Regions from separate parts of the Niveibacterium umoris genome, predicted to be linked through region 3. Evidence: predicted binding sites of a transcription regulator. Region 3 holds the regulator's gene; each other region holds the start of a gene.
The links. Region 3 encodes HrcA, which represses chaperone genes, less so after heat shock. Its sites were predicted from a motif close to TNTTAGCACTCNNNGNCNNNGAGTGCTAANA; they were not measured.
Positions count from the first base shown of each region.

Region 1: GGR36_RS11420 (co-chaperone GroES) is a predicted target of HrcA. The motif match lies at 2,249-2,279, and genes of this name have one in related genera.
Region 2: rpoH (RNA polymerase sigma factor RpoH) is a predicted target of HrcA. The motif match lies at 1,849-1,879, and genes of this name have one in related genera.

Region 1 is NZ_JACIET010000001.1:2,542,201-2,548,091, forward strand. It holds gene groL (chaperonin GroEL) at 172-1,815, opposite strand; gene GGR36_RS11420 (co-chaperone GroES) at 1,864-2,154, opposite strand; gene GGR36_RS11425 (MFS transporter) at 2,498-3,748, opposite strand; gene GGR36_RS11430 (sensor histidine kinase) at 4,066-5,891, shown strand, end outside.
Region 2 is NZ_JACIET010000001.1:2,632,432-2,638,322, reverse strand. It holds gene GGR36_RS11815 (DUF6600 domain-containing protein) at 1-898, shown strand, start outside; gene rpoH (RNA polymerase sigma factor RpoH) at 959-1,816, opposite strand; gene GGR36_RS11805 (hypothetical protein) at 1,981-2,208, opposite strand; gene GGR36_RS11800 (oligopeptide/dipeptide ABC transporter ATP-binding protein) at 2,616-3,617, opposite strand; gene GGR36_RS11795 (oligopeptide/dipeptide ABC transporter ATP-binding protein) at 3,614-4,729, opposite strand; gene oppC (oligopeptide ABC transporter permease OppC) at 4,731-5,684, opposite strand; gene oppB (oligopeptide ABC transporter permease OppB) at 5,695-5,891, opposite strand, start outside.
Region 3 is NZ_JACIET010000001.1:1,565,857-1,571,747, forward strand. It holds gene GGR36_RS21850 (calcium-binding protein) at 1-870, opposite strand, end outside; gene recN (DNA repair protein RecN) at 1,850-3,517, opposite strand; gene GGR36_RS07090 (NAD kinase) at 3,528-4,412, opposite strand; gene hrcA (heat-inducible transcriptional repressor HrcA) at 4,518-5,567, shown strand; gene hemH (ferrochelatase) at 5,581-5,891, shown strand, end outside.

The DNA of each region.
Region 1 (5,891 bases), 980 kb from region 3:
AGGTGTGACCCCGGCCTGCCGCGGACACATCTTGAAACAGCAGCGGATCGGCTGCGGGCAGGAAGCACCGCTTCGCGCGGAGACGGTGACGCGCAGATTCCTGGCGCCGAAAAGAAGAAACCCCGCCGAAGCGGGGTTTCCTTGTACAGCGCGTCGGCTGAACCGGGGCTATTACATGCCCATGTCCATGCCGCCCATGCCGCCCATGCCACCCGGCATGCCGCCAGCCGGCTTGTCTTCCGGCAGTTCGGCGACCATTGCGTCGGTGGTCAGGATCAGCGAAGCGACCGATGCGGCGTTCTGCAGCGCGGTGCGGGTGACCTTGGCCGGATCCAGCACGCCCAGCTCGACCAGGTCACCGTAGGTGCCGTTCGAAGCGTTGTAGCCGTAGTTGCCCGAACCTTCCAGCACCTTGGCGATCACGACCGACGGCTCGTCGCCGGCGTTCGCAACGATCTGGCGCAGCGGCTCTTCGATCGCGCGCAGCACGATCTTGATACCGGCTTCCTGGTCGGCGTTGTCGCCCTTGATGGCGCCAACGGCAGCACGGGCACGCAGCAGGGCCACGCCACCACCGGCAACCACGCCTTCTTCAACGGCGGCACGGGTTGCGTGCAGCGCGTCTTCAACGCGGGCCTTCTTTTCCTTCATTTCGACTTCGGTCGCAGCGCCGACCTTGATCACCGCAACACCGCCGGCCAGCTTGGCCTTGCGCTCTTGCAGCTTTTCCTTGTCGTAGTCGCTGGTCGCGGTTTCGATCAGGGCGTCGATCTGGGCCACGCGGGCCTGGATCGATTCAGCCTTGCCATGGCCGTCGATGATGGTGGTGTTTTCCTTCTCGACTTCGATGCGCTTGGCTTGGCCCAGGTCGGCCAGGGTGGCCTTCTCGAGCGTCAGGCCGACTTCCTCGGCGATCACGGTGCCGCCGGTCAGGATGGCGATGTCTTCGAGCATGGCCTTGCGACGGTCGCCGAAGCCCGGGGCCTTGACGGCAACGGTCTTCAGGATGCCGCGGATGTTGTTCACCACCAGGGTCGCGAGGGCTTCGCCTTCGACGTCTTCAGCGATGATCAGCAGCGGACGGCCAGCCTTCGCCACTTGCTCCAGCACCGGCAGCAGGTCGCGGATGTTCGAGATCTTCTTGTCGAACAGCAGCACGAAGGGGTTGTCCAGAGCGGCGATCTGACGCTCCTGGTTGTTGATGAAGTACGGCGACAGGTAGCCGCGGTCGAACTGCATGCCTTCAACGACATCCAGCTCGTTGTCGAGCGACTTGCCGTCTTCGACGGTGATCACGCCGGCCTTGCCGACCTTGTCCATCGCGCTGGCGATGATGTCGCCGATCGAGCTGTCGGAGTTGGCCGAGATCGAACCGACCTGGGCGATTTCCTTCGAGGTGGTGGTCGGCTTGGCAGCCTTCTTCACTTCGGCGACCAGGGCGGTGACAGCCTTGTCGATACCGCGCTTCAGGTCCATCGGGTTGTGGCCCGACACGACCAGCTTCATGCCTTCGCGAACGATGGCCTGGGCCAGCACGGTCGCGGTGGTGGTGCCGTCACCGGCGTTGTCCGAGGTCTTGGAAGCAACTTCCTTGACCATCTGCGCGCCCATGTTCTCGAACTTGTCCTTCAGCTCGATTTCCTTGGCGACCGAGACGCCGTCCTTGGTCACGGTCGGGGCGCCGAACGAGCGCTCCAGCACCACGTTGCGACCCTTCGGGCCGAGGGTGACCTTGACCGCGTTGGCCAGGATGTTGACGCCATTGACGATCTTGACGCGTGCGTCGTCGCCGAACAGAACTTGCTTAGCGGGCATTGTGTAGCTCCTGAATGTTCTTGGATTTCAGACCGGGGAACGGGAGGCTCAGGCCTCGACCACGCCCAGGATGTCTTCTTCACGCATGACCAGGACTTCTTGGCCATCGACCTTGACGGTCTGGCCGGCGTACTTGCCGAACAGCACGCGGTCGCCAACCTTCAGATCAACGCGGCGCACTTCGCCGTTGTCCAGGAACTTGCCCGGGCCAACCGCGATGACTTCGCCCTGGTCCGGCTTCTCGCCTGCGGAATCAGGGATCACGATGCCGGATGCAGTGGTGCGCTCGGCTTCGATGCGCTTGACGATCACACGGTCGTGCAAAGGACGGATCTTCATCAGGTCACTCCTCGTACGTAGTACGTTTTCAATGAGTCGGGCCGGTCAGCCGGCCCGAAATTACGGAATCCGAGGGATGAAGCGAGCGCGAAGCTGTTAGCACTCACCCCTTTCGAGTGCTAATAATAGGTGCGACCCCGCCCGCTTTCAAGTCCGCCCCATCGCCACGCGACGATTTATTGTTCGTTCGAGGCCGACCAGGCACCAGCGCAGCCCGTCGCAGAAGGCCTGAAGCAACCGCCCTGGATCCGGTCCGTCCGCTGCGAGCGCGCCCGCCGGAAATGGGGTGCCGCGCCGTGCGCGGGACAGCGCCCGCCGGTTTCGCAGCTGGACGAGGACGACCTCAGCGGCGTGGATTGTCCGGCCGTGTGCCGCTGGCGGCGTGACCAAGCCCCAGCGCCACATGACGGTAGGTCAGGCCCAGCAATACCGTCACGAACGCGCCGCACAGCAGGGTCGGGCGGGTACCCCATGCATGGGCGAGCGCGCCGACAGCCAGGCTGCCCAGCGGCGACACGCCAAGAAATGCCATCGAATAGAGTCCGACGACCCGGCCTCGGTAGGCCTCATCCACCTCGCTCTGGATCACCGTGTTGCTGCCGGCCACGGTCACGATCACGCAAAACCCGAGCGCCATCAGTTCGACGAACGCAAGCCCCAGCCAGGGCGTGAGGGCGAACAAGGCAAGGCAGAAGCCGATGCCGGGCGCCGCCCATGCAATCAGATTGCCCACCGGTTTTGCCGGGTCGCGCGCCGCCAGCACCAGGCTCGCGATCAGCGACCCTACCCCGGCGCTGCCGACGAGCAGGCCGTAAGTGCGCGCGCCGCCGCCGAAGACCTCGCGGGCAAAGATGGGCAGCATTGCGGAGTAAGAAGTCGCGAAGAAGCTGACCCCTGCGACCAGCAACAGCAAGAGGCGGATCGTCGGGTGCTGCAGCGCATAGCGGTAGCCCCCATGAAAGGCCGCCAGTGCCGACCCGCGGGATTTCGGCACGGCACTCAGACGGATGCCCGCGAGTGCAGCGAGCACAGCCAGATAGGACAGGGCGTTGAGCACGAAACAGGCGGTCTCGCCGGCTTCGGCGACGACCACACCGGCCAGCGCCGGCCCCACGAAGCGCGCGCCGTTCATCAGCAGCGCATTGAGCGCAATCGCGTTGGGCAGATCGTCCGGGTTGTCGACCAGTTGCACCGCCACGGCCTGGCGCGCCGGCACATCCAGTGCGTTGAGACAACCCAGCGCGAATGCCAGCACCATCAACAGGGTCGGGGTGGCAAGGGCCTGCCAGCTGACAATCGCCAGAACCCCGGCCTGCATCATGGCGAGGAACTGCGTCGCCAACAGCAGCTTGCGGCGATCGACCCGGTCGACCCACACGCCACCCACTGACGCAAACAACAGGATCGGGATCTGCCCGAAGAAGCTGATCATGCCGAGCACCAGCGCCGAGTGAGTGAGGCGATAGGCCAGCCAGCTCATCGCGATTTGCTGCATCCAGGTACCGGCAAGTGAAATCAGCTGGCCGATGAAGTAACGGCGATAATTGAGCGAACGCAGCGCGCGGGCAAATTGGGGCAGAGCGGTCGGAGCCATAAGTCTGGATCGTAATCCAGCCGCGCGGGCTTGAATGCAGGCGGACTTGCGCAGGGTCGCCACGCAAGCGGCCCGCCACTGTGGGTGGGGCCGCGCAAAGATGTGATGCGCCGGCCGCCTTCAGACGATCACGGCGCGATCCGGCAACTTCGCGCCTGCCGTCACACGCTCGAATTACTCAAGTCTGGTCGCGCGGAGCCGTCACTTACACAGATGAACGCAACGAATATGGCGCATGTGTCCAAGTTTGCTCCCTCACCGCGGCAAGTACGCCTGAACCCTTCCCCCTTTTCGTCGCGCCTTGCGGTGGCGGCCCGATGATCACGCTGCGCAGGGCAGCTTCGATTCTGCTGCTTGCTTACGGCGCGCTCGCTTTGCTGACTGCGGCGGGATCCCTCGTCGTACCCTTCATGCCCACCGCCACGCTGCACCCCACGGCAGGTTGCCTGGCCATTGCAGCCGCGATCGCAATGACCTGGGGCCAACGCCGCACCGCACCGGGCCGAATCGCTGCAGCTGGCGTCGTTGTCATTGCGGTGCTGCCATTGCTGCCACTGTGGCCCCACCACGACGAGAGCACGACCCGTGATTTGTGGCCGGCGGATGTGTCGGCCCTGCCCGCCAGTCTCTTGTTGCTCTGGGCCGCGGCCTACCTGGCACAGGGCATTCGCACGGCACCGCGAGTTCGGGCCGCCGTCCAGATTGTCGCGAGCGCGCTTGGCATCCTCGCGCTGGCCGGCGTGCTGCTCGGTGCGCTGTCTTTGCCGCTGATCTACGGCTGGCACTACTTGCCAGCGCCGCCGGTGCCGGTATCGCTCGCGCTTCTGCTGCTGGCCATCGAACTGTTTGTGGAATGCTATCGGCTCAATGACCGTTCGCGCGGCGAGGAAGTCCGCGTGACCCGTATCGGGATCGGATTCCTGATCGCGGTCACGCTTGCCAGCACGGTCATCACACTGGTCGCACTGCAGACGCAGATCGAACGCTCGCTGTACCAGCAGCAACGAATGGTCGCCCGTAACCGGGAACAGGTTTTCTTCTTTGCCGCCGAACGGCTCTATGCCGACGCAGCGGCGTTGCTGAAGGACGCCGAGATCGCCCGTCTGGCAGCCCAGGCGCAGCGCAGCAACGACGAGGCGCTGCGACGCAAGCTGTTCCAGCGCATCCAGGAACAACTGCCCTTCCGTGTCGTACGCGCATTCCGGGTGGAAGGCCGCGACGGCCAGCTCCTGACGGACCGCGGCACGCTTTCAAAGGCAGCCACCATCTGGGCCGATACCCGCGGCAAGGTCCAGCTGGAACTCAAATGGGAAGAAGGCATCCCCTTCGTGCTCTTGCGACTGCAACTGGACACCCCGGCGGAAGGGCAGACCGGCGAGTTGCAGATCGAACAATCAGTGCCCGCCTGGGAACAACTGGTCAGCGACACCTATGACCTTGGGCGAACCGGCGTCATGGCGGTCTGCGGGGAAAATGCGCAACACATCCGCTGCTTCCTCTCCGGTGCGGGCGAAACCCTGCGCGCACCGCCAGCAGGCTCGCCGCTGATGTCCCATGTCGAAGCGGCACTTGCCGGGCGCACCAGCCCGGACTGGGACCCGCTGATCAGCGCCGACGAGCGCGGCCGCCCGATGACGCTGGTATTCGGCCCCATCGGCCGTGTCGGCATGGCGATGGGCATTGCCGGAAACGGCCTCGGGATGCTGGTGTCGCAGGATGCGGTGGAGTTCTACGAGCCGGTGCGCAAGCAATGGCACCGCATCCTGCCGGTTGTGCTGGCGATCATTCTGGTGGCGGGATGGGCGCTGCGCAGGATCGTGCGACCGCTGATCAGCGCGCTGCGAGACAAGGAGGCGCGGTTCCGAGAGCTCACAGAATTGTCGTCCGACTGCTACTGGCAGATCGACGCCGACCTGCGCTTTACCGAAATCGTCGGCAAGGATCTGCCAGGCTCCGGCATCGAAACACCGACCTGGCTGTCGCACCGGCTTACCGAACTCCCCCTGAAGCCCGACGACGTGATCAAGGCACGCGAACTCGAAGCAAAGATGGGGCGCCGCGAACTGTTCTCGGAAGAGACGCTGCGCATCACCGCGGGCACCGGCACGCACTATTACCTGGTGTTGTCGGGGGCACCACAGTA
Region 2 (5,891 bases), 1.1 Mb from region 3:
CAACTACCGCTATGCAACGCAGCGCGACGCGGCGACCTTTGTGTCGCGCGACGATTTCACCGGCGCACGCCCGATCCGCGGCAGCCAGGGCTCGCTGCCCGACCCGATGATCCGCCAGTTGCCAGTGGTCGCGGCGCCGCCGACGCCTGCCGGGCGGCCGGCATTGCCGGCCCAAGGCAACGGCGCACGCGATCCGCACGGCGACATGTGGCCGAACCGTGGCGGACCCGGCAGCGCGCCGGTTCAACCACCGCCCGGTCCGGCTCGCAGCGACGCTGGCAGCGATACACGTACGGCAACACCCGCGATGGTGCCGCTGGATCCGTCACGTCGGGCTCCTGATGGTTCTCTGCGCCCCGGGCCCATGGTGCCTGTGCAGCCGGTGCCCGGCCCGACAAGGCCGCCCGTTGCACCGACAATGCCGGTCGAACGCGAGGTACGGCCGCAGACGGCGCGGCCCATCGAGGCCAGGCCTGCGACACCAAGTGCGCCGGTGGCAGCGCCGGTAGATCCGGTTCGCGACGCCGGCCCGGCGTCCCCGAACTGGCGTGGCCGGGTGGATGTGGCGCCGGAGCGCCAAAGCGGCTCGCGCACCTTCGATGGCGGGCGCGATCCGCACGCGCCGCAGATTCGGTCCGAGCCCTCGGCGCCGTCGGCGATCCCGCGACCGAACAGCGCGCCGGTCATCCCGATGCCGCCGCGGCAACCGGAAGTGCGGGTCGAGCGCGCGATGCCGGCGCCGGTCGCGCCGCCGGTGCAGCGCGCACCCGAGGTGCGGGTCGAAAGGCCCGCTCCGCCGGCAGCCCGGCCGGCCGAGAGCGCGCCGCATCGCGAGCGCGACACCAAGGATCGCTCGGAGGATCACCTCCGCGGCCACAACGGCAAGCAGGCCGAGTAGCCGGAAACGAAAAGGCCCCTTGCGGGGCCTTTCTCATGCAGCAGGCACGGCCTGGGCGGCTCAGACGTAGGCGGCGAGCGCGCCCTTCATCTTTTGCAGTGCCTTGGCTTCGATCTGGCGGATGCGCTCGGCCGAAACACCGTATTCGTCGGCCAGTTCCTGCAGGGTTGCGCTTTCGTCGTCGGCCAGCCAGCGGCGGCGGATGATTGCGCGGCTGCGTTCGTCCAGTGCTTCCAGTGCAGTCTCCAGACCTTCGCTCTGCAGGCGGTCGCGGCCACGCGCTTCGATCACGGCGGTCGGCTCGGCGTTCGCATCGGTCAGGTAGGCGATCGGCGCGACGCGGTGGTCGTCCTCGTCTTCTGGCCCGAGTTCAAGCGCGACATCGCCACCCGAGAAGCGGGTTTCCATCTCGCGCACTTCTTCCGGCTTGACGCCCAGCACGCGCGCCATTTCGGCGACTTCGCCGGTGGTCAGCGTGCCGTTGTCCGGCTTCATGCTGCGCAGGTTGAAGAACAGCTTGCGCTGCGCCTTGGTGGTTGCAATCTTGACCAGGCGCCAGTTCTTCAGGATGTACTCGTGGATCTCCGCCTTGATCCAGTGGATCGCGAAGCTCACCAAGCGCACGCCGCGATCCGGGTCGTAGCGTTTCACCGCCTTCATCAGGCCGACGTTGCCTTCCTGGATCAGGTCGCTGTGCGGCAAGCCGTAGCCGAGATAGTTGCGCGCGATCGAGACCACCAGCCGCAGGTGCGAGAGCACCAGTTGGCGCGCGGCTTCCACATCCTGCTCGTCGCGCAGGCGGCGTGCGAGCGCCAGCTCCTGGGCTTCTGTCAGGATCGGAAAGCGGTTCGCCGCCTGAACGTACTGATCGATGCTGCCCAGTGCGGACGGGACGGGAAACGAAAGGGAAGCGGTCATCTGCAAAACCTCCAGCGATAGCTTTGATGCAATGTTAGCACTCGACGACTGAGAGTGCTAATGGCTGGATTGGTTCCCGATGGGCGGGCGATGCGCGTGCAAATGCTCAAAGGAACACCACGATCGGTGTTCCTTCAAAAGGGGATTTTCCACAATCGGATCGATCAGGCGACCGGCTCGAGTTCCGAGGCGTAGAACAGGGCTTCCAGCGTGGCACAGGCTTCGTCCGGGTCGACGCGGACGTACCACATCGCTTCGCGGGCGTTGCCGCCGAGGCGGTTCTTGCGTACCAGCGTGCCGGTGCGGCCGTTGAAGAAAGCCTGGCGTGCTGCGTTGGCTTCCAGATGACCAATGCGGACGCGGTGTCCAACTTCCAGTGATTGGGTTTGCATGGCTTTGCTCTGCTCTCGCTTGTTGTTGGCCGATTGCGCGTCGTGAGCGCCATCGGGTTTTGTCTCTGATGCGGATTGTTCGCCCATAGCATTCAAGCGTCTTGATGATGTTTGGCGATTCTAAGCCCTCAAAATGACAAAACGCTACAAAAATGACGCTCGCGTTTTTGCTCTGCAGCAAAAGAGCTTTCAGGAATTGCCATGCGGTTTGTCGGGGGCGTCCGCGGTGTGAGGCAAAGCTGTCATCGATCTGGCGTTGATCGGACCGAATCGCAGCCGCGACAGCAAAAGGATTGGGGGGCGTCTGCGCTGAAATGACCGCGCCGCACCATGCCGGCGCGCCGGTCAATCATGATGGCCGCGCAAAGTTGATCGGAATTGCTGCGACTGGGGTCGGGTGTCTCGTTTCAGGCGATTTGCGCCTGTTCGATGCGCAGGCAGGCGACGCGATGGGTCGGGTCGATGAGCGGGTCCAGTGGTGGCACCGTGACATGGCAGCTCGCCTCGGCGTGCCGACATCGGGTGCGGAACACGCAGCCAGAGGGCGGCGCAATCGGGCTTGGCAGGTCGCCCTCGAGGATCTGCACTGCCTTGCTGCGCTCGCGTGCCGGGTCCGGGATCGGTACGGCGGAGAGCAGAGCGCGGGTATAGGGATGGGCCGGGGCGCGGAACAGCGCGTCGGCATCGGCCATCTCCATCGCGCGGCCGAGGTACATCACCAGCACGCGGTCTGAGATGTGGCGCACCACCGCCAGGTCGTGGGCGATGAAGACCAGTGCGAGGCCGTCTTCCTGCTGCAGATCCATCAGCAGGTTGATGACCTGGGCTTGGATCGACACATCCAGCGCCGACACCGGTTCGTCGCAGATGATCAGCTTCGGCTTGACGATCAGCGCACGCGCGATGCCGACGCGCTGGCACTGACCGCCCGAGAATTCATGCGGGTAGCGATTGATCACGTTGGGTTGCAGGCCGACGCGCGTCATCACGCGCTCCACTTCGGCCTTCACCGCCTGCGCACCGATGCCCGGGCGCAGCGTGCGCAGGGGCTCGCCGATGATGTCGCCGATGGTCATGCGCGGGTTCAGCGAAGACAGCGGGTCCTGAAAGATCATCTGCAGGTCGGCGCGCAGCGGCTGCCAGTCGGCTTCGGGCAACCCAGCGAGCTCGCGCCCGGCCAGCTTCACGCTGCCGCCTGCGATCGGGTTAAGGCCGATCAGTGCCCGTGCGAGCGAACTCTTGCCGCAGCCGGACTCACCGACGATGCCCAGTGTCTCCCCGGCGTTCAGGGTAAAGCTCACGCCGTTGACCGCCCGCAGCAGCCGCGGTGCTGACCAAGGCAGCAAGCCCTCTCGCCCGACTTGGAATTGGACTTGCAGGTCGTGAACTTCAAGCAGGGGCGCGCTCACGGTGCGATCCTCCGATCGTTGGCTTGCGCGCTATCGGCTGCGGGTGCTGCGGTGGCATCGGTGTAGCGAAGCTGTTCGAGTGGCCGATGACAGGCACGACGACGGCCCTCACCAAAGGCGGTGAGGGGGGCAGGGGCGAGGCAGGCGGTGTCGCGTTCAACACAGCGTGGCGCAAACGGGCAACCGGGCGGCAGCGCAAGCAGGTTGGGCGGGTTGCCGGGGATGGTCGCGAGACGGTCACTGCCGTGTGGGTGATCCATGCGCGGTACCGCATGCAGCAGACCCATCGTGTAGGGGTGACTGGGATGCGCGAACAGCGCTTCCGCCGGGCCCTGTTCCATCACGCGGCCGGCGTACATCACCAGCACCTGGTCGCAGACCCCGGCAACCACGCCCAGATCGTGCGTGATCATGATCACTGCAGTGCGGAAGTCGCGCCGCAGATCCTGAAGCAGCCGCAGGATCTGCGCCTGCACCGTGACGTCGAGCGCGGTGGTCGGTTCATCCGCGATCAGCAGTTTCGGCCGGCACAGCAGCGCCATCGCGATCACGACCCGCTGGCGCATGCCGCCAGAGAACTCGTGCGGGTACATGGTCAGACGCTTCTTCGACTCTGCAATCTTCACCGCATCCAGCATGCGCGCCGATTCCGCCAATGCGGCCTTGCGGTCCAGCCCCTTGTGGAAGCGCAGTACCTCGGTGAGTTGGTCGCCGACTGTCAGGTAGGGGTTCAATGCGGTCATCGGGTCCTGGTAGATCATTGCGATCTCGGCCCCGCGGCGGGTGTTCAGCTCGGCTTCCGAGAGCGCGAGCAGATTGGCGCCACCGTAGAGCACTTCACCGGTGGCGCACCCGTTTCTCGCGAGCAGGCCCATCAGCGCAAACGCAGTCTGGCTTTTGCCGGAGCCGGACTCGCCGACGATCCCCAGCGACTCGCCCTCCTGCAGCGAGAACGAGAGGTCATTAACCGCGGCGACCTCGCCTTCTGGCGTGGCGAAGCGGACGTTCAGGTTGCGGACGTCGAGCAGGGCACCGGCGGCGCGCGGCCGCCCGAAGCCGCCGAGCGCCCCCTCGGGGGGCAGCGAACGGGACGGAGCGTGGGGGTGGTCCATATCAGCGGTCCTTCGGATCCAGCGCGTCGCGCAGGCCGTCGCCAATGAAGTTGAAGCAGAACAGCGTGGTGACGAGGAAGGCGGCCGGGAATCCAAGCTCCCAGGGCGCGGCCTCGATCGACTTGGCGCCCTGTTCGAGCAGTGCGCCCCATGAGGTCATCGGCTCCTGCACGCCGAGCCCGAGGTACGAGAGGAAGCTCTCGAACAGGATCATCGAGGGCACCAGCAGCGTGGCGTACACCGCTACGATGCCCAGCACGTTGGGCACGATGTGCCGGGTGATGATGCCCCAGCGCGACACGCCGCAGACCCGCGCCGCCTCGACGAATTCCTTGCGCTTGAGCGACAGGGTCTGGCCGCGCACGATGCGCGCCATGTCCAGCCAGCTGACCGCGCCGATCGCGAGGAAGATCAGCCACAGCTCGCGGCCGAAGAAGGTCATCAGCAGGATCACCAGAAACATCACCGGGAAGCTGGCGAGGATCTCGAGGAAGCGCATCATCACGCTGTCGGTCTTGCCGCCCAGGAAACCTGCGGTGGCGCCGTAGAGCGTGCCGATCAGCACCGCCACGAGCGCGCCGAGCGCACCCACCATCAGCGAGATGCGGCCGCCGAGCAGCGTGCGGACATACAGGTCGCGCCCCAGGTTGTCGGTGCCGAACCAGTGTGCGGTGTCGGTGGCGGGGGCGACGTGCATGTTGTCGAAATCCGGCTCGTCAAAGGCGTGCGGCGACGGCAGGGCGCCAAAGGCACACAGCAGCACGATCACGGTGAGGATCACCAGGCTCGCGAGCGCTGCGCGGTTGCGCAGGAAGCGCCGGCGGGCATCGGCCCACAGGCTGCGACCGCGGATGCTCTGCGACAGGGTGTCATCGAGCCCGGGCAGCGGCGGCAGCGGGCGCGCGAGGCGTTCGACCAGTGTGGGCGCCGACGGCGCGTGGGAAGGCGAATGCATCGTCGGCCCTTCAGTGGATGCGGATGCGCGGGTCGATGAAGCCGTACAGGATGTCGACCACCGCGTTGAAGAAGATCGTCAGCGTGCCGATCAGGATCGTCAGCCCGAGCACCATCGGGTAGTCCCGGTTCAAAGCGCCGTTAACGAAGAGCTGCCCGATGCCGGGGATGCCGAAGAAGGTCTCGACCACGACCGAGCCGGTGATGA
Region 3 (5,891 bases):
GAAGTTGGAACCGGTGACATTCTCGATACCGTCCAGTGTATCGGTGCCGCCAAGGCCATCGGTCGCGATGCCGGTAGCCAGATTCACCACGATCGCAGCAGGGGCGCTGAAATACGAAACGCGGTCGATGCCGGCGCCGCCGATCAGCAGGTCATTCCCAGCCCCTCCGCGCAGGTAATCGTTCCCGTCGCCACCGTCGAGCTGGTTGTCCTGGGCGTTGCCAACGATCCAGTCGTTGCGTTGTGAGCCGGTGACATCCTCGATGCCGCTGACCGTGTCCTTGTCGCCCCAGCCGTCGACGACCCAGCCCCAGGTCAGGTTCGCGTTGATGCCATGGGTAATCGCGCCGCGCGCGTCGAACGTGTCGTCGAAATAGCTGACGTTGTCCCGGCCCGCGCCGCCGATGATGCTGTCCGCACCGCTGCCGGCAAAGAAGGTCATGCCATTCGCGCCGCCGATCAGCGTGTCATTGCCCGCTCGAGCAAAGACGTAGCCGGAGTTGTCGGCGAAGGTGAGCTGGTCGGCGAAATTCGTGCCGTGCAGGTTCTCGACGTTCAGTATCGTTTCGGCGTTGCCAAAGCCGTCGTTGCTGACGACCCCCGTCGCAAGATTGATGACCGCACCCTGGTTGCCGTCCTCAAACGAAGCCGCATCATTTCCGGCGCCACCATCGATGACGTCAGATCCTTGCCCCCCAATCAGCCAGTCCGTGCCATCACCGCCGGACAAGCTGTCATTGCCTGCGCCCCCGTACAGCGAATCGTCGCCGGCGAGGCCGCTGATCGTGTCGTTGCCGTCGAGACCACTGATCTCGTCAGGGCCGGCAGTTCCGTTGATCAAGTCGGCATCATTGGTTCCAAGGATTGCCATGTGGGGCTCCATTAGGTCGTTGTTAGTTGTTCTCGACTCGCCCGTTGAGGAGGCAAATTCCGTTGTGCCGAATCCCTTCGGCGCGCAGGCAAAATCGGTCAAGAGTCTATACGGCGGCGTACTGGCAGCATTGTCACAGACTGTAAATTTCCAGTCTTGTCAGAGAGTTACCTACAACCCGCTTCGGCTCTCTTACTTGAGCGACGCGTTGGCCACGAACACCGCCGACCTCTTCCCCCGCAATGGCCACCCAACCGAATGCAGCAAAGGGCCGCAGTCCACCTCCGACGCGTATTCGACGGCGGGGCGTGGCCCAGGCAATGTGAGATCGGCAGGAGCGCGCGCTGCACCCGCCCCCCGTGATCGCACACTCCAGTCGCATTTGTGCGCAGACGCGGGGCATCCATTGCCGCCACGGTGTCAAACCCCGCCGGATCGCACCGGATCCCATCCCCATCAAGCCGCTCCACGAACGTGAGGACTCGGCAACCGGCACGGCGAGGTGCGAGCCGAAGGCATTTCAAACAGACTCGACACACGGAGTAGCGTCGGAACCCTTGACGCCGATCGACGCCAAATCCGGTAACACACCCCCCAAGCGCCACCGCAGGTCCATATGCTGAACCCGTCAGACGATTGTGGTCTCGCCAGGCTGCTGCGCTTGCGGGCGGCATGCTTGCTGAAGGACTATGGATGGGTATCCGGCGCGCAACGCGTCATCTGCGCCATGCGCGAACACCTCACCGATCAAGGGAGACGAGCCGTTATCCCGCCGCGCAGTCATCGCATCGTCCTGCGCGCTCTTGATCGCCGGCAGAACAAGACGCTATCTCGTCGAGCGCGTCCTGTGCCGCATCGAACAAATCCGGCGCGTAGCCGCGCACTGCGACAAGCTCGCCGAACGATTCTCCGCTTTCGTCACTTTGAGCCCGTCCGCCTTTCCGCTGGCTTGATTGTCGACAGACTCCGGGCGTCTGCGTCAGCTTCCGACTTGCTCGACGCCGAGCATTTCCGCAGCGTGGCTGCGGGTTGTATCGGTGATGCGTTCGCCGCCAAGCATGCGCGCGATCTCCTCGATTCGCGCGGCCGGGTCGAGTACTGCGACCCGCGACAAGGTCGCGCCGCCAACGGTTTCCTTCGATATCTGCCACTGCCAGTCTGCGCGGGCCGCCACCTGCGGCAGATGGGTCACGCACAGCACCTGACAGCGCCGCCCGAGTTCCCGTAAGCGCCGCCCGACCACTTCGGCGACACGCCCGCCGATGCCCACATCGACTTCGTCAAACACCAGGGTCGGCACCGCCTGCGCTTCACTTGCGATCACCTGGATGGCGAGCCCGATGCGCGACAGCTCACCACCGGAAGCAACCTTGGCGAGCGGTCGCGGTTCCTGGTGCGGGTTCGCCGCGACAAGGAAATCGACAACCTCCAAACCATGAATTGTCCCTGGATCTGCCGCAGACAGCCCGATCTCGAAGCGCCCGCCGGCCATCGCCAGTTCCTGCATGGCGTCCGTCACCTGCGCACCGAGGGTCCGCGCCGCGCGGCGACGCTGTTCCGAGAGGCGCGACGCCAATTCGCGGTAACGCGCGGCGACCTCGGCCTCGGCCAGTTCAAGCAATTGCAGATCAGACGCACGCTCAATGGCAGCGAGTCGCGTACGCCACGCATCCACCAACCCCAGAATCTCGTCGGGCGACACCCGGTATTTGCGCGAAAACTGGGTCACCGCTCCGATCCGGCGTTCGCACTCGGCAAGCGCTTCCGGATCCAGTTCAAGTCGGTCGCGGTAGCGACGCAGTTCCGCCACTGCCTCACCGAGCTGAATGCCCGCGCCTGCGATCAGTTCGGCAATGGGCGACAGTTGCGCATCGAATCGCGCCAATTCAGCGAGCCGCCCAGCGAGGCGCTCGACCTCGGTCGCAATGGCGGGTTCGTCCTCGTCCAGCGAGGCCAGCGCGGCGCCTGCACCGTCGATCAGCCCGGCGGCGTGCGCAAGGCGTTGATGGCTTTCGTTGGTCTGCTGCCAACCCGCCGGGTCGAATGCCAGCGCCTCCGCCTCGTTCAGTTGCCACACCAGCATTTCGCGCTCGCGTGCCGATGCTTCGCCCTGCGTGACCGCCTCTTCCCGCTCGCGTTTGGCTTGCTGCCAGGCTCGCCAGGCCTGAGCCACATCGCGCGCCAGCAGCGTTGAGCCGGCATGCGTATCGAGCAGTTCGCGCTGCGCGTCGCTGCGCAGCAGGGCCTGATGTGCGTGCTGACCGTGGATATCGGCCACCAGTTCGCCCAGTGCCTTCAATTGCGCCGCCGTGACCGGCGATCCGTTCACGTAGGCGCGCGAACGTCCGCCCGATTCCACGATGCGGCGCACCAGCAGGATTTCGTCGGGCGCGATGTCGTTGTCGGCCAACCAGGCATGAACACCGCCGCCGTCGACAAATTCAAAGGTTCCAGCAATTTCCGCCCGCTCGCAGCCGGCGCGCACCATTGCGCTGTCAGCCCGATCGCCCAACAGCAAGGACAACGCATCGAGCAGGATTGACTTGCCCGCACCGGTCTCGCCGGTGAGCGCACCGAAGCCCTCGGAGAATTCCAGGTCAAGGCGGTCCACCAGGACGAAGTCGCGGATCGTCAGACGACGCAGCACAATATTTCCTTCAGGGCAGGCGCGGCGCGGCACTCCAGTGGAGTTTCTCGCGCAGGATCGAGTAGTAGCTGTAGCCCGGCGGGTGCAGCAGGGTGACCACATGGTCGGAGCGCCAGATGCGTATGCGGTCTCCGGAGCGGGCATCAAAGCGCGACTGGCCGTCGAAGTGCACACGGGCGTCATGCGGTGGCAGCACCACGATTTCGATGCGGCAATCGTCGGATACCGTGATCGGGCGATGCGTCAGCGCATGCGGGCAAAGCGGCACAAGCGCGATCCCGGTGACGCCTGGATGCAGGATCGGCCCGTTGGCAGACATCGCATAGGCAGTCGAGCCCGTCGGCGTGCACACGATGATGCCGTCGGAACGCTGGCGATAAACGAACTCACCGTCCAGATGGAGTTCAAATTCCATCAAACGGCCGATTTCACCCTTGCTGACCACCGCGTCGTTGAGCGCCATCGTGTGGAAGACCCGCTCGCCGGCACGCACCACTTCCGCTTCGAGCAGCATCCGGGTGTCTCGCCGCGCCCGTCCATCGAGGATTGCGCCGACATGCTCAAGCATCTCCTCGCGCGGGATGTCAGTCAGGAATCCCAGTCGCCCCTGGTTCACGCCGGCCAGCGGGACACCGTGACTGGCGAGACGCCGCGCAGCGGTAAGCAAGGTGCCATCACCGCCCAGAACGATCGCGAGGTCGGCACGTGCGCCGATCTCGTCGAAGGCAGCGACCCGGAATTGGCCGCCGATGCCGGTGGCGCTGGCAGTACCCTGCTCGATCAGGACTTCGCAGCCACGCTCGCGCAAGAAGAGCGCGAGTCGCAGCACCGCATCCGAAACCTCCGGACTCAGGTACTTGCCGATCAGGGCGATGGTCTTGAAACCGTCGTTCATGGAGCCAATTTAACCACAAGGCAGGTGCCGGCAGCGTTGCAGCGCCCTGCGCTCGATTTGCCCAGCTGCGTTGCGATCGAATGAATTTTCCCTAGAATGGCCGACATGGAATCCAGCCCGGTGAATCAGTCACTCGACCAACGTGCCCAGATCCTCCTCAAGGCACTGGTGGAACGTTACATTGCAGATGGCCAGCCGGTCGGCTCGCGGGCCTTGTCCAAGTCCTCGGGACTCGAACTCTCGCCGGCGACCATACGTAATGTGATGGCCGACCTCGAAGAGTTCGGCCTGGTCGCCAGCCCGCACACTTCGGCCGGACGCGTCCCGACCGCGAAGGGGTACCGGCTGTTCGTCGATAGCCTGCTCACCGTGCAGCCCCTGCAGCACGACCAACTGCGGGAACTGGAACACCAGTTGCAGCCAGACCAGCCCCAGCGTGTCATTACGGCGGCCTCGCACCTGTTGTCGGAGCTCACCCGTTTTGCCGGCGTCGTGGTGACGGCACGCAAGACCGCCACCCGGATCCGCCAGCTTGAATTCGTAGGGCTGTCGGATCGCAGGATCCTGCTGATCATCGTGACCCAGTCGGGCGACGTGCAGAACCGCATCCTGCTGACCCAGCGCCCCTACTCCACTGACGAACTGACCCGCGCAACCAACTTCCTGAACCAGCATTTCGCCGGCCTTGAGTTCGACGAGATCCGCGACCGTATCCGTGAAGAACTGGTGCAGTTGCGCGAGGACATGTCAGACCTGATGTCCGCCGCGATATCGGCCGGGCAGGAAGCCTTCACCGAAAGCAGTGGCTCGTCGTACGTGCTAAGCGGCGAGCGCAACCTGCTCGAGGTCGAGGAACTGTCGTCAAACATGGGCCGTCTGCGCGATCTGTTCCGCCTCTTCGAACAGAAGACCGGCCTGCTCCAGTTGCTGGATGTTTCGCGTAACGCGCAGGGCATGCAGATCTTCATCGGCGGCGAATCGGGCATCGCACCGCTCGACGACTGCACGGTGGTGACCGCCCCGTTCAAGGTCGACGGTCAGGTCGTCGGTTCGCTTGGCGTGATCGGCCCGACCCGGATGGCCTACGAACGCGTCATTCCCATCGTGGATATCACCGCCCGCCTGCTTTCCAGCGCGCTGACTCCGCCCAACTGAGGCCTTCGTTCACATGTCCCGTTTTCGCCCTGAACCGGCGTTCCGCCACGGCGTAGCACCGAGAATCGGTGTGCTGCTCGTCAACCTCGGGACGCCCGACGCGCCAACGCCCAGTGCGCTGCGCCGCTACCTCAAGCAGTTTCTTTCGGACGATCGGGTGGTGGAGATCCCGAAACCACTGTGGTGGCTGATCCTCAACGGGATCATCCTGAATACTCGCCCGAAGAAATCCGCGCACAAATACGAGAGCGTGTGGGATCGCGAGGGTTCGCCACTGGCAGTGCACACAAAACGCCAGGCCAAACTGGTCCGGGGCTATCTCGG